3 regions of the Streptomyces sp. NPDC102462 genome follow, and region 1 is predicted to be linked to each of the others. Evidence: riboswitches for the same ligand, from Rfam matches in the RefSeq annotation. Region 1 holds a riboswitch; each other region holds the start of a gene.

What was found. Region 1 has a riboswitch for S-adenosylmethionine ahead of ACIRFL_RS11295 (aminotransferase class V-fold PLP-dependent enzyme). Riboswitches for the same ligand answer to the same signal wherever they lie in the genome.
Region 2: linked by a shared signal. The riboswitch ahead of thrC (threonine synthase) and the one ahead of ACIRFL_RS11295 (aminotransferase class V-fold PLP-dependent enzyme) in region 1 are both predicted to bind S-adenosylmethionine.
Region 3: linked by a shared signal. The riboswitch ahead of ACIRFL_RS19515 (amino acid ABC transporter permease) and the one ahead of ACIRFL_RS11295 (aminotransferase class V-fold PLP-dependent enzyme) in region 1 are both predicted to bind S-adenosylmethionine.

The regions. Positions count from the first base shown of each region.
Region 1 is NZ_JBIWKB010000009.1:213,110-218,198, forward strand. Features, by position in the region: gene ACIRFL_RS11295 (aminotransferase class V-fold PLP-dependent enzyme) at 75-1,436, opposite strand; SAM riboswitch class IV at 1,630-1,746, opposite strand; gene trpD (anthranilate phosphoribosyltransferase) at 1,835-2,899, opposite strand; gene ACIRFL_RS11305 (cytochrome bc complex cytochrome b subunit) at 3,035-4,672, opposite strand; gene ACIRFL_RS11310 (Rieske 2Fe-2S domain-containing protein) at 4,669-5,089, opposite strand, start outside.
Region 2 is NZ_JBIWKB010000041.1:44,599-49,687, forward strand. Features, by position in the region: gene ACIRFL_RS29645 (trehalose-6-phosphate synthase) at 1-484, opposite strand, end outside; gene ACIRFL_RS29650 (glucosyl-3-phosphoglycerate synthase) at 565-1,509, opposite strand; SAM riboswitch class I at 1,668-1,832, shown strand; gene thrC (threonine synthase) at 1,851-3,134, shown strand; gene ACIRFL_RS29660 (MoaD/ThiS family protein) at 3,131-3,406, shown strand; gene ACIRFL_RS29665 (cold-shock protein) at 3,840-4,043, shown strand; gene groL (chaperonin GroEL) at 4,495-5,089, shown strand, end outside.
Region 3 is NZ_JBIWKB010000020.1:139,826-144,914, forward strand. Features, by position in the region: gene ACIRFL_RS19495 (alpha/beta fold hydrolase) at 1-824, shown strand, start outside; gene ACIRFL_RS19500 (hypothetical protein) at 888-1,724, opposite strand; gene ACIRFL_RS19505 (putative leader peptide) at 1,936-2,055, shown strand; gene ACIRFL_RS19510 (glutathione S-transferase C-terminal domain-containing protein) at 2,151-3,041, shown strand; SAM riboswitch class IV at 3,118-3,227, shown strand; gene ACIRFL_RS19515 (amino acid ABC transporter permease) at 3,620-4,600, shown strand; gene ACIRFL_RS19520 (amino acid ABC transporter ATP-binding protein) at 4,597-5,089, shown strand, end outside.

The sequences.
Region 1 (5,089 bases):
CCGCGGCGCCATCGTGGCTTGTCGCGCAGTTCCCCGCGCCCCCTCCCGGGGGCGTCTTATGGGCTCGTCGGGGGTCAGGTTGTGGGGACGCAGCGGCCGTTTTCGGTGTGGTAGTGCCACTGCGCGCCGTCGCGGACCAGTTTCTTCACTGCGGTCACGAAGCGGTCGACGTGTTCGTCGGGGGTGCCCGCGCCGAAGCTGACGCGGATCGCGTTGAGGGACTTCTCGCCGGGCGCGGCCTCCGGGGCGCCGCACTCGCCCTGGGACTGCGGGTCGCCGCCCAGGAGGGTGCGGACGAGGGGGTGGGCGCAGAAGAGCCCATCGCGGACGCCGATGCCGTACTCGGCGGAGAGCGCCGCCGCGAAGTGGGAGCTGTTCCAGCCCTCGACCACGAAGGAGAGCACGCCCACCCGGGGGGCGTCGTCGCCGAAGAGGGACAGGACGCGCACCTCGGGGACCTCGGCCAGGCCCGCGCGGACCTTCTCGATCAGGTGCCGCTCGCGGGCGACCAGGGTGTCGAAGCCGGCCTCCGTGAGGGCCTTGCAGGCGGAGGCGACGGCGTAGGCGCCGATCACGTTCGGCGAGCCGGCCTCATGACGGGCAGCCGTCTCGTGCCACTCCACGGCCACGCCCCCGTCCGCCCGCCGGGTGACCGTACGGCTCGCCCCGCCGCCCGCGAGGTACGGCTCGGCCGCACGCAGCCAGTCGGCGCGTCCGGCGAGCACGCCGGTCCCGAACGGCGCGTACAGCTTGTGCCCGGAGAAGGCGACCCAGTCGACGTCGAGGTCCCGCACCGACACCGGGTGGTGCGGGGCGAGCTGGGCGGCGTCGAGGACGATCCGGGCGCCGTGCGCATGCGCGGCGGCGGCCAGCTCGCGCACCGGCCACAGCTCCCCGGTGACGTTGGAGGCGCCGGTGACACAGACCAGGGCCGGACCGTGCCCGTCACGGCCGGCCAGCGCCGCCTCAAGGGTCGCGACGGCCTGCGCCGGGGTGCGCGGTGCGTCGAGATAGCTGACCTCGGCGTCCTTCCAGGGCAGCAGCGAGGCGTGGTGCTCGGTCTCGAAGACGAAGACCTGACAGCCGGCCGGGAGCACGGCCGCCAGCAGGTTGAGCGAGTCGGTGGTGGAGCGGGTGAAGATCAGCTGGTCGTCGGGGCGGCAGTCCAGGAACTCGGCGACGGTCGCGCGGGCGTTCTCGAACAGGTCGGTGGACAGCTGCGAGAGGTAGCCGGCGCCGCGGTGCACGCTGCCGTAGTAGGGCGCGTAGGCGGCCACGTCGTCCCAGACGCGCTGGAGGGCGGGGGCGCTGGCCGCGTAGTCGAGCGCGGCGTAGGTGACCTCGCCGCCGGTGACGAGCGGCACGGTGACATCACGGCCGAGGACGGGCAGCGGGGCGCGGACGGACTGGTCGGAGGCAGCGGTGGAGACGGACATGGCACAACTCCCGTGAAAGCAGGCGGAATTCACCACGCGAGGGCACACCTGCGGCATCGGGCAGGGCTCGGCGTGGGGAGGAAGAAAGGGGTATGCGGAGGCGGGGCTCTGCGGCCCTATCGCATTCGCTTGCTCACGAGAGGCTCCCTCGACGACCAGGACCCCTGGGCTTGTCACTCAGCAGAGTGCGAGGGGTCCGCGCTTGCCGCAGACCTCGCTGCCTACGGCCTGGTCTTCACCCGGGGCACCCCGCCACGGACGGAGGGTTGCCGGACAGTCGGCCGGGGCCGAATGACTGTCGCTCATGACCTGACGGATATCCTGCCACACGATCATCGATGCGCAAGGCGCGGTCCGGATCCTGGACCGCGCCCTGCGTCACATCGCCGTACGGGGCCTCACGCGTGGCTGGCGGCGGCCCAGCGTGCGAGCGTTCGGCGGGCCGCGCCGGAGTCGATCGACTCGGCGGCCTTCGCCATGCCGTCCCGGATCTGGTCGGCCAGCGGCCCGCTCCCCGGCTCCAGGGCGACCAGGGCCGCCGCCGAGTTCAGCAGCACCGCGTCCCGCACCGGGCCCGTCTCGCCGTCCAGCAGCCGCCTGGCCACCCCGGCGTTGTAGGCGGGGTCGGCGCCGCGCAGCGCCGACACGGGGACCAGGTCGAGGCCGACCTCGCGCGGGTCGAAGACGTCCTCGGTGACCTTGCCGTCGCGCACCACCCAGACCCGGGAGGTGGCGGTGGTCGTCAGCTCGTCCAGGCCGTCGTCCCCGCGGAAGACCAGCGCGGAGGAGCCGCGTTCGGCCAGCACCCCGGCGATGAGCCCCGCCATCCGGGTGTCGAAGCAGCCGATCGCGGAGGCGGTGACCCGGGCCGGGTTGGTGAGCGGCCCGAGGAGGTTGAACGAGGTCGGAATCCCGAGGTCCCGGCGGACGGCGCCGACGAACCGCATCGAGGGGTGGAAGGTGGCCGCGAAGCAGAAGGTGATTCCGGCCTCCTCGACCACCCGCGCGACCCGTTCCGGCGTCAGATCCAGGTTGATGCCGAGCTGTTCCAGCACATCGGAGGATCCGCTCGCCGAGGAGGAGGCCCGGTTGCCGTGCTTGACGACCTTCGCGCCGGCCCCGGCGAGCACGATGGCGGACATCGTGGAGATGTTGACCGTCTTGGCCCGGTCGCCGCCCGTACCGACGATGTCGACGGCCGGACCGGGGATGTGCAGCGGCTTGGCGTGCTGGTACATCGCCTCGACCAGGCCGGTGATCTCCTCGACCGTCTCGCCCTTGGCCCGCAGCGCCACCAGGAAGCCGGCGACCTGGGCGTCCGCGGCCTCGCCGGACATGATGCGGTCCATGGCCCAGGCCGTGTCACCGGCGCTCAGGTCCTGGCCGCCGAGCAGCGCGCTCAGCAGGTCGGGCCAGGAACGGCCCGCCGCGGTGTCGCCTCCAGCGGGGGTCACAGCGCTCATCAGCCGCTCCGGTCGTCGGTCGTCGGTCGTCGTCAATTTCGGATCGGCTCCACCCTATCCATCCGGCGGATGCACGAGGGGCCCCGTCCGAACACCGGACGGGGCCCCTCGCGCGTGGCGTGGCGTGCGCAGCGATCAGTGGTGGCCGTGGCCGCTCGTGATCTCCTTGTACTCCTCGACGGTGGGCTTCGGGATCTGGGCGTCCTCGCCGTAGTAGGCGTCGCTGAGCTTGGCGCGCAGCTTCTCGGACCCCTTCACCTTCCGCTCGACACCGTTCTCGTCGACCGTCGGGCCGACCTGGGCCGGCTCGTACTGGTGGTGGGCCGTGAGGGTGTGCAGCTGCTCCTGGCTGAGCGGCTCATGGACCTCGATGAACTCACCGTGCGGCAGACGCTTGATGATGCCGGTCTCGCGGCCGTGCAGCACCTTCTCGCGGTCCCGGCGCTGCAGGCCGAGGCAGATCCGCTTGGTGGCGATGAACGCGATGACCGGTCCGACGAAGAAGAAGATCCGGACGAACCAGGTGACGGCGTTGATCGACAGGTGCAGGTGTGTGGCCCACAGGTCGTTGCCGCCGCCGACCAGGGTGATCATGTAGACGGTGATCCAGGCGACACCGAACGCGGTCCGGGTGGGGGCGTTGCGCGGGCGGTCCAGGATGTGGTGCTCGCGCTTGTCGCCGGTGATCCAGGACTCGATGAACGGGTAGACCGCGATCGCCGCCAGGACCAGCGGGAAGACGACCAGCGGGATGAAGACGCCCAGGACGAGCGTGTGACCCCAGAGGTTGATCTCCCAGCCCGGCATGAAGCGGATCAGACCCTCGGCGAAGCCCATGTACCAGTCGGGCTGGGCGCCGGTGGACACCTGGTCCGCGCGGTAGGGGCCGATGGCCCAGATCGGGTTGATCTGCGCGACGGCCGCGATGGCCGCGATGACACCGAAGACCAGGAAGAAGAAGCCTCCGGCCTTGGCCATGTAGACCGGCAGCAGCGGCATGCCGACGACGTTCTTCTCGGACTTCCCGGGGCCCGCGAACTGCGTGTGCTTGTGGTAGAAGACCAGGATCAGGTGGCCCACCACCAGGCCGAGCATGATGCCCGGCAGCAGCAGGATGTGGACCGAGTAGAACCGGGCCACGAAGTCATGGCCGGGGAACTCGCCGCCGAAGAGGAAGAACGACAGGTACGTGCCGACGATCGGCACGGACAGGATCGCGCCCTCCATGAAGCGGACACCGGTGCCGGAGAGCAGGTCGTCCGGGAGCGAGTAACCGGTGAAACCGGTGAACATGCCGAGGACGAACAGCAGGAAGCCGAACAGCCAGTTGATCTCACGCGGCTTGCGGAACGCGCCGGTGAAGAACACGCGCATCATGTGCACGAACATGCCGGCGAGGAAGATCAGCGCGGCCCAGTGGTGGATCTGCCGGACCAGCAGACCACCGCGCACGTCGAAGGAGATGTGCAGGGTCGAGCTGAACGCCTCGGACATCAGCTGCCCCTGCAGCGGGACGTACGAGCCGTGGTACTCCACCTCGTTCATCGACGGGTGGAAGAACAGCGTCAGATACACACCCGTGAGGATGATGATGATGAAGCTGTACAGGCAGACCTCGCCCAACATGAACGACCAGTGGTCGGGGAAGATCTTGCGCATGTTGGCCTTGGCCAGGGAGTAGATCCCCAGCCGGCCGTCGGCCCAGTCGGCGACGCGTTCGCCGGCCGGTGCCTTCCCGCGAGAGCGGGACTCTTGGTTCGATGCAGTGCTCATCCGCGCTCCCAGAAAGCAGGACCGACGGGCTCCGCGAAGTCGCCGAGCGCCTGGAGGTAACCCTCGTCGCTCACGCCGATGCGCAGCTGCGGCAGGGCGTGACCGGCGGGGCCGAAGATCACTCGGGCACCGTCGGAGAGGTCGAAGGTGGACTGATGGCACGGGCAGAGCACGTGGTGCGTCTGCTGCTCGTACAGCGAGATCGGGCAGCCGACGTGGGTGCAGATCTTCGAGTAGGCCACGATGCCCTCGTGCGACCACTCGAGCTCGCGCTTGTCCTTGATGTTGTCCGGCTGGATCCGGACGATCATCAGGGCGGCCTTGGCGATCTCGTTCTGGAAGTTCTCGTCGTGCTCCTCCAGGCCCTCGGGCTTGGCGAAGGTCAACGAGCCCACGGCGACGTCAGAGGGGCGCAGC
Region 2 (5,089 bases), on a different contig from region 1:
GCTGCCGGAGCATCCGGGGGGCCAGCGCCAGGTGGTAGTCCTGTACGACGACCGCCGCGGCCTCCGCCGCCTCCTCGGCCAGCGCCTCGGCGAACGCCCGGTTGTAGGTCTGGTACGACGCCCACTGCCGCCGGAACTCCGCGCCGAAGACCGGCTCAAGCGGGGTCTGGTAGAGCATGTGGTGCACGAACCACAGCACCGAGTTGGCGATGCCGTTGTAGGCGTCGGCGTACACGTCGGCCGGAATGTCCAGCATCCGCACGCCGGGCTCGCCGACCCCGCGGCGCACCGCCTCGCGGTCGCCGTCGGACAGTGCCGAGCACACCCACAGGGCGTCCGCGTCGGGGCCGATCGCCGAGAGCCCCGAGACCAGCCCGCCGCCGCCTCGCCGGGCGGCCAGCGAGCCGTCCTCCCGGACGGAGTACGAGACCGGGCCGCGGTTGGACGCGACCAGCACTTGGGCAGCACCGTACGTGGAAGCCATACGCCTCAACCTAGCCCGCCCCACAAACACTCAAACGTACGGTCCGCTCCCGTGTGGGCCGGGCACGGCCGGCGTCGGCTTCAGGCCACTCGGCGGGTGGTGTACTCCGTGATCTGGACCATGGGTGGGCGTTCCTCGGTGTCCACCGGGTAGGTGTGTGGTTCGAAGCCGTGTTCGCCGCGTTCGAACTGGGTGAGGGACGGGCGTACGAGGTGCCCGCGGGCCAGCCGCAGCTGCGCGGTGCGGTAGATCGCGGCGGCCATCCGGCCCAGCGCCTGCCCGTCCTGGTGCCGGTGCCTGCGCACACCGACGTCGACCTGGGCGAGGGCGTCAAGGCCCACCAGGTGCAGGGCGTCGACCAGCATGCCCAGTTCGACGCCGTACCCGACGGGGAACGGCAGCCGCTCCAGCAGTGAGCGGCGGGCCGCGTACTCGCCGCCGAGCGGCTGCACGAAACCGGCCAGCTGCGGCCAGTGCAGATTGAGCAGCGGTCGCGCCATCAGCTCGGTGACCCGGCCGCCCTGGCCCGCCGCGCCGGCCAGCGGGCGGTCGTACATGGCCTTGACCAGGTCGACGTCCGGTTCGGTGAGCAGCGGGCCGACGATCCCGGTGACGAAGTCGGAGGAGAACTCCCGCAGGTCCGCGTCGACGAAGCAGACGATGTCCCCGCCGGTGACGAGCAGCGAGCGCCACAGGACCTCGCCCTTGCCGGGCGCGGCGGGCAGCCGCGGCAGGATGGCGTCGCGGTGCACCACCTGGGCGCCCGCGGCGGCGGCCACCTCGGAGGTGCGGTCGGTGGACCCCGAGTCGACCACGACGATCTCGTCGACCAGCGGAGCCCGCCGCATGAGGTCGCGCCGGATGACGGCGACGATGTCGCCGACCGTCTCCTCCTCGTTGAGCGCGGGCAGCACGACGGAGACCGACTGGCCCGTACGCTGTTTCGCGGCGAGGATCTTGTGCAGTGGCCGGTCGGTCACGGACCAGGAGCGGGTGGCCAGCCAGCGCTCGACTTCTTCCAGCACAGTCAGCTGCTCCTCACTGTCGTGATCACACCGGGTGCATGTGTGATCCATCTCGCGGTTCGGACGACTATCTCAACTGTCCTGGCCGTCGGTTACAGTCTTGAACAACGCGGATGACCATCGCATGTCGGGGGTCGTCGGCGTTCACAACCGCATACAGCTCATCCAGAGGGGCAGAGGGACACGGCCCGATGAAGCCCCGGCAACCCTCCAGCCGGTTCTCGTACTGATCGCTGCGCAAGCCGATCGTTTCCGCGAGGCTCCCGGCTAGGGAAGGTGCCAAATCCGTCTCACGGCGAGATGCGTCGTGAGGAAGATGAGGAGAAAGGGCCTCGCCTCACATGGCTGTGCAGACCGTTGCAAGCACCACGAACCAGTCGGTGGACCTCGGTCCCGCCGCGGCCCTGAGCTGCCGCGAGTGCGGCCACCGGGTGCCGCTCGGCCCGGTGTTCGCCTGCGAGGAGTGTTTCGGCCCGCTGGAGATCGCTTACGACTTCTCGGCGTACGACACCGAGGAGCTGCGCCGGACGATCGAGGCGGGTCCCGCGAACATCTGGCGCTATGCGCCGCTGCTGCCCGTCCCCGCGGACGTGGCCGAAAAGCCCAATCTGAACCCTGGCTGGACCAAGCTGGTCCAGGCCGACAACCTGGCCCGTGAACTCGGCGTCACCGGCGGCCTGTACGTGAAGGACGACTCCGGCAACCCGACGCACTCCTTCAAGGACCGGGTGGTCGCCCAGGCGCTGGAGGCGGCGCGCGCCTTCGGCTTCACGACCCTGTCCTGCTCCTCGACCGGCAACCTCGCCGGGGCCGTCGGCGCCGCGGCGGCCCGGGCCGGCCTGCGCTCCTGTGTGTTCATCCCGTACGACCTGGAGCAGGGCAAGGTCGTCATGGCCGCGATCTACGGCGGTGAGCTGGTCGGCATCGAGGGCAACTACGACGACGTGAACCGCTTCTGCTCCGAGCTGATCGGCGACCCGGCGGGTGAGGGCTGGGGCTTCGTCAACGTCAACCTGCGCCCGTACTACGCGGAGGGCTCCAAGACCCTGGCGTACGAGATCTGTGAGCAGCTCGGCTGGCGGCTGCCCGACCAGATCGTCGTGCCGATCGCCTCCGGCTCCCAGCTCACCAAGATCGACAAGGGGCTGCGGGAGCTGATCGCGCTGGGCCTGGTCGAGGACCGGCCGTACAAGATCTTCGGCGCGCAGGCCGAGGGCTGCTCGCCGGTGTCCACGGCGTTCAAGGCAGGACATGACGTGGTCCGCCCGCAGAAGCCGAACACGATCGCCAAGTCCCTGGCGATCGGCAACCCGGCCGACGGGCCGTACGTGCTGGACATCGCGCGCCGCACGGGCGGTGCGGTGGAGGACGTGACGGACGACCAGGTCGTCGACGCGATCAAGCTGCTGGCGCGCACCGAGGGTGTCTTCGCGGAGACGGCCGGCGGTGTCACCGTGGGCGTGACGAAGAAGCTCCTCGACGAGGGCGTCCTCGACCCGGCGCTCACCACGGTCGTCCTCAACACCGGCGACGGCCTCAAGACCCTCGACGCGGTGGCCGGCACCGGCCTGACCGCCACCATCCGCCCGAACCTGGACTCCTTCCGAGAGGCTGGCCTCGCATGAGCGTGACCGTTCGCATCCCGACCATCCTGCGTACCTACACGGGCGGCCTGTCCGAGGTGAGCGCCGAGGGCGCGAACCTCGCAGAGGTGATCGCCGACCTGGAGAAGAACCACACCGGCATCTCCGCTCGCGTCCTGGACGACCAGGGCAAGCTGCGCCGCTTCGTGAACGTGTACGTCAACGACGACGACGTCCGCTTCGAGCAGGGCCTGCAGACGGCGACGCCGGACGGTGCGGGCGTGTCCATCATCCCCGCCGTGGCCGGCGGCTGACGGTCCCTCACTTTCGGTGACTTCGGTTACCGACTGTTCGTCCGATGGCCCCCTCCGTGAGAGAAGCGGAGGGGGCCATTCAGTGGGGTTGAGCGCGGTAGAGTTGGGGAACGCGTTCCCGGCCCCCGGGTCGGAAGCCCCGGATTCAATCCGCGCAGCCGCCAAGAAGTCGCCAAAGTCCATGCGTTCTTCGCGGCTTTTATTCCTTTTATAGGGCCCGACTTGCCCTGAATTCTGCCGAATTCTCGGCAGATTCCCGACCGGGTGCGTCCAGATTTCTCGTCCGATTGACCTGTTGCAGACGGCAGTTGGACAGATACATTCAGCCGCGGTCGACGCGTTCCGGCGCACGCCCCCAACCTTGGGGGGTGAGGTCTGACCCGGGTCCGCGAAGTGTGGATCTGTGCAAGGGCCAGTAATAGGGGAGTTAGGCATGGCTCAGGGCACCGTCAAGTGGTTCAACGCGGAGAAGGGGTACGGCTTCATCGCGGTCGACGGTGGTGCGGACGTCTTCGTCCACTACAGCGCGATTCAGATGGACGGCTACCGCACCCTGGAAGAGGGCCAGCGGGTCGAGTTCGAGATCTCGCAGGGTCAGAAGGGCCCGCAGGCCGACATGGTTCGCGTCACCGCCTGAACATTCTCAGCGCGAAGGGTCCGCACCTCCCGGGGTGCGGGCCCTTCGTCGTGCCCGGGCCGGAGGGGCCGCGCCGCGGGGCCTTGGCCGCGGGGTCCATGCATGCCGCAGGGCCGGTGCCGCGGGGGGTGTCCGCAGGGCCGGTGCCGCGGTGTCCGCGGGGCCTGTGCCGCGGGTGTCCGGGCCGTCGCGCCGGGGGGCGCGCGCCCGGCGCGACGGCCCGGTCGCGCGCCCCGCGACGGGTCCGCGGCGCGGGCGCACCTTGCACTCGGGTGGGTCGAGTGCTAATCATTGGCGTTAGCACTCTGAAGGTGAGAGTGACAATGAAGGACCGGGTCGGTGAGGCCCGCAGGCCGGGTGGGGCAAGGAACCACAAGGCCGGTGAGCCGTCCGTCGCGGGCGCGGGCGCGGTCCGAAGGAATCACCCCCAGTCCTGGAGGGACCACTTCACATGGCCAAGATCATCGCGTTCGACGAGGAGGCGCGGCGCGGCCTTGAGCGCGGTATGAACCAGCTCGCCGACGCCGTCAAGGTCACCCTCGGCCCCAAGGGCCGCAACGTCGTCCTTGAGAAGAAGTGGGGCGCCCCCACGATCACCAACGATGGTGTGTCCATCGCCAAGGAGATCGAGCTGGAGGACCCGTACGAGAAGATCGGCGCCGAGCTGGTCAAGGAAGTCGCCAAGAAGACCGACGACGTCGCCGGTGACGGTACGACCACCGCGACCGTCCTCGCCCAGGCCCTGGTCAAGGAGGGCCTGCGCAACGTCGCCGCCGGCGCCAACCCGATGGCCCTGAAGCGCGGTATCGAGAGGGCCGTCGAGGCCGTCTCCGCCGCCCTGCTGGAGCAGGCGAAGGACGTCGAGACCAAGGAGCAGATCGCCTCCACGGCCTCCATCTCCGCCGCCGACACCCAGATCGGCGAGCTGATCGCCGAGGCCATGGACAAGGTCGGCAAGGAAGGCGTCATCACCGTCGAGGAGTCGCAGACCTTCGGTCTCGAGCTCGAGCTCACCGAGGGCATGCGCTTCGACAAGGGCTACATCT
Region 3 (5,089 bases), on a different contig from region 1:
TCCACGGCATCGGCGACTCGTCCGACACCTGGGCCGAGCTGATTCCCGAACTCGCCCGGCACCACACGGTCATCGCCCCGGACCTGCTCGGCCACGGTTGCTCCGACAAGCCGCGCGGCGACTACTCGGTCCCCGCGTACGCCAACGGCATGCGGGACCTGCTGGGCGTGCTGGACATCGACCGGGTGACGCTGGTCGGACACTCCCTCGGCGGCGGTGTGGCCATGCAGTTCGCGTACCAGTTCCCGGGCCGCACCGAGCGGCTGGCGCTGGTGAGCACCGGCGGGGTGGGCCGCGGTGTCACCCCGGCGTTGCGCCTGGCCTCGCTGCCCGGGGCCCATCTCGGCCTCGCCATGTTGCGGCTTCCGACGGTACGGGCGCAGACCGCGGTCGTGGTCCGGCTGCTGCGCCTGCTCGACACCGGGCTCGGCGTGGACGCGCCGGATCTGCTGCGCGTGGTGGACGCGCTGCCCGACTCGGCCTCCCGTGACGCGTTCATCCGCACGCTGCGCGCGGTGGTGGACTGGCGTGGTCAGGTGGTGTCCATGCTGGACCGCTGCTACCTCACCGCCGGCATGCCGACCCTGCTGGTCTGGGGCTCACGCGACCAGGTGGTGCCCGCCGGGCAAGCCGGCGTGGCGCACGCGGCGATGCCCGGCAGCCGTCTGGAGATCTTCGAGGGCTCGGGACACTTTCCGTTCCGCGCCGATCCGCACCGTTTTCTGGCGGTACTGGAGGACTTCATCGCCACGACGCAGCCGGTCAGCCGCAGCCCGGAGGAATGGCGGGAGCGGCTGCGCTCCGAGGGGCGCCGGGCGCATTGACCACGAGCGTGCGGCGAGCCGGTCCCGCCCGACGGGCCCCACGCACCCGCGCGCAGCGCGCCGTCAGTCGAACTCGCTGGGGTGGGGCGCCGGGGTCTTTCCGGCGAGGACGTCCTTCAGCCGCTGCGCACCCGCCCGCACGGCCGCCTCGGTGCTGGTGCGATCGGCGCCCGAGAGGCCGCCGTTGATGACGGTGGCCCCGGAGGCGACCACCCGGAGCGCGGCGACGTCCGTGGTGAGGGTGACCGGCTGCCCGTTGGCGGTGCCCTTCACCGTCACGGTGACCCCCGCCCGGTCGTCGCCGGCGGGGGGCAGCGTGGCCGACACCACCTGGACGGTCCGCTTGCCGCCGTCGGAGCCGGTCACGGTGAACTGGCCGCACTTGCGCGGCAGGCTCCGGAACCAGTCCAGGGACTTCTTCACCGAAGCCTCGCCGTAGTCGCCGACCTGGTACAGCAGCCGGGCCCGCGGATCGGTGAACCCGGTGAGCGCCGAGGCGCCGGGCGCACGGCCCAGCAGGCTGTCGGAGTACAGGCCGTCAAGGAGCCGCTGGCAGTCGGCCGCGGCGGCCTTGCCCTTGAGGAACGCGGCGACGTCGACCTTGCCCATCAGCAGTCTGTCCCGCCAGGAGGCGGCGTCGTTCGCCTGCGTCCAGTCGTCCTCGAGGTCGGCCGCGGTGATCAGCGCGGCCTTCGCGCCCGCCCTCGTGAGCGCGGGGGTGGCGGACGGGCTCGGGGACCGGCCGGGATCGGCCGCGGCCTGCGGGGAGCGCTCGGCGGCGGGGGAGGCGGGCGCCGTGTCCAAGGCCCCGTCGGCGTCCGAGCAGGCGCCCGTGGCCAGCAGTGATCCGGCGGCCAGGGCCGAGGCGAGGACACGCGCGTGACGGTACGGACGGTTCATCGGGGCTGCCTCCTCGCGACGCGGTACGTCCCTCCACGCCACCACCGGGCGGCCCGGCCGACCAGCGTGACCGGACCGTTCGGGTGAACCGGCGGGACAGGACCGTGTGCCGCGCGGCGGGCGGTGTCCCAGGGGTGGACGCCCCCTTGACGTGCCCGCGGGCGCGGATCGACACTCCAGAAGGGAATCCTAGTGAAAAGGTAGGGAAACGATGAGGCGCCGTGGGACGAGCACCGGCCGTGGCCGCCGAGCGCCGTCGCTGCCCCTGCTGACCTCCCGCCGGCACATCGACCTGCTGCGGGTCTGCAGCGCGATCAGCCTCCCGGGCTGACCGTCCCGCGCTCCCGGCCGACCGGGGCCCCTCGCACCCACCGACCGACGACGCTTCGGCCGCGCACAGCCGCGCGCCCACACCCGGGGAGACGCATGTCCACGTTCCGCACGCCGCTCGCCGCCCTCCCGTCCGCCCAGCGGCCCGCCCGCTTCCGGGGCAGGATCGGCCGGGACGCGCGCAGCGGCCACTACGCCGTGCCCCGCCGCTACCGGCTCCACCTCACCACCGCCTGTCCCGACGGCCTGCGGATAGCCGTCGGCCACAGCCTCCTCGCCCTCGACGACATCTGTCCTGTCACCCTCCTCGACGCCGTCCCGGACTGTCCCGGCGGCGGCCACTCGGCGCTGCGCCCGCTCTACGAGGCGAGCGCGCACCGCTACCCGGGACCGGCGCTCGCGCCGGTGCTCAGCGACGACTGGTCGGGCCGGATCGTCAGCACCCACGCCCCCGACATCCTGCGCGACCTCGACCGCTGCTTCGGCGACGGCCGCGACCGGCTCTACCCGTGCGGCACCGAGGCCGGGATCGAGGAGATCGAGCGGCTGTGCGCGCAGGGCATCGAGGAGGCCGCGCAGCGGGCGGGCCGGGCCGGCGCGGACGCGACCGAGCGGGCCGCGGCGCTCGACGTCCTGCTCGGCACCCTGGCCGGACTGGAACGGCGGCTCACCGGACGGGAGTTCCTGATCGGCGACAAACTCACCGCAGCCGACGTCGAGTTGTGGGTCGCGCTGGTGCAACTCGACACCGTGCACCGCCATCACCTCGACGCCGCCGCCGTGCACCGCGTGGCCGCTCATCCGGCGCTGTGGGCGCACGCCCGGCGCCTGGCGGGGCGGCCCGCCTTCGGCGCGCACCTCGACCTGGACGGCATCGCCCGCCGTCATCACGCCCGCTGCGCGGGCCTGGAGGCGGCCGGCTCGGCCGTGCAGATCCTGGACTGGGCGCGGCATGCGGCCGGCGCCCTGGGACCCCGGCGCGGCTGAGCGGGCAGGGGCCGGTCCATTCAGCGGACGGGCGTTGACATACGTCGGCCCAACTGCCTTACTTACCGCTCAGCACGGTCATGAGTGTCAGCGACAAGCCCTGGCTCGCTGGCCGGCAACCCTCGCGCCGCGGTGGGGTGCCCCAGGTGACGACCGGACCGGATGACGCTTCGGTAAGCGCGAGGGCCCCGCGGGGGCCGGAAATGCGAGTGACGCGAGTGACGGACCTGTACGCAGCCGACGGGACGGCCGACGGCCGCACCCGAAGCCGCGTACATCCGTACGCGGGTCTGCTCGTCGCCGACCGGGCGGTCGACCTGCTCCGCGTGAACAGCGCACTGTGTACCGCTTCGGGCCCTGCCCGTCGCCGGGGCTGACGCCACCTCCGGCCCCCGCGTTCCCGACGCACACCGATCGAGCGGTGTGCCGCTGCCCGCCCCTCCCCGGTCCCCGTGCCCCTCCCGTGCGCCGCGCCGCACCCTGGCCCCGCCGGCTCGACGCCGGCCGGCCCAGCGCCGCCGCGGCCACACGGGTCGCTCCGCCGGCCCGGGGGTGCCCCGACCCCGCCGGAGCCCGCCATGTCCGAATCCCCGGGCGGCGCCGTGTCCCTCACCGCGCCGCCACCAGCCGACACACCGTCAAAAACCCTGTCCGCCCAGCGAGTCGTACCGCTGCGCCGCCCCGGCCGATGGATCGTCACGGCCGTCGTGCTGGTGGTCGTGGCACAGATCGCACACGGACTGGCCACCAACCCCTTCTACCAGTGGGACCGCTTCCGCTACTGGTTCCTGCGCCCCACCATCCTCGACGGCCTGCTCATCACCCTCGAAGTGACCGCGCTCAGCGCCGTGCTCGGCCTGCTCGGCGGCATCCTGCTGGCCCTCGGCCGGCTCTCCGGGAGCCCCGTGCTGCGCGCCGTCAGCTGGACGTACACCTGGCTGTTCCGGTCCGTGCCGCTCATCGTCGTACTGATCTTCCTCTACAACTTCTCGGCCCTGTACCGGACGGTGAGCCTCGGCGTCCCCTTCGGTCCCGCGTTCGTCACCTTCGACGAGTCCCGGCTGGCCACCGACATGGTGGTCGCCGTGGTCGGGCTCGGCCTCAACGAGGCGGCGTACGCCTCGGAGGTGGTCCGCGGCGGCATCCTCTCCGTCGACCAGGGCCAGCACGAGGCCGCCGCAGCGCTCGGCCTGCCGAGGCGCTACCAGTTCACCCGGATCGTGTTCCCGCAGGCCCTCAGGTCCATCACCCCGAACTACGTCAACCAGCTCATCGGCCTGATCAAGGCCACGTCCCTGGTGTTCTACGTGTCGCTGCTCGACCTGTTCGGCTCGGTGCAGACCATGGGCAGCACCTACCCCGGCGACATCGTGCCGCTGCTGCTGGTCGCCACCGTCTGGTACCTGATCCTCACCAGCGTCGTGTCCGTCGTCCAGTTCTACGTCGAGCGGTACTTCGCCCGGGGCGCCACCCGCACCCTGCCGCCGACGCCCTGGCAGCGGGCCCGCTCCGGCCTCGTCGCACTGCGCGCCCGACTGCGCCGGGAGGCCGCCGTATGACCGCAGGCCCGCCCGCCCAGCAGGCTCCCGTCGCCCTGGAGGTGCACAACGTGCACAAGTGGTACGGCGCCCATCGCGTCCTCGACGGCATCGACCTGACCGTGCGCCCCGGCGAGGTCACCGTCGTCATCGGCCCGTCCGGGTCAGGCAAGTCCACGCTGCTGCGGGTGATCAACCACCTGGAGCGGCCCGAGATCGGACACGTCAGCGTCGGCGGCGAACCGATCGGGGTCAGACGCAGCGGCAAGCGGCTGAAGGAACTGAGCGAGCGGGCGATCCTGGCCCAGCGCAGCCGGATCGGCTTCGTCTTCCAGAACTTCAACCTGTTCCCGCACCTGACCGCGCTCGACAACGTGGCCGCCGCCCCCGTGGCCACCGGGCGGCTCACCCGGCCCGCGGCCCGGGAACTCGCCCGTGACCTGCTCACCCGGGTCGGCCTCGGCGACCGGACGGACGCCTATCCGCGGCAGCTGTCCGGCGGCCAGCAGC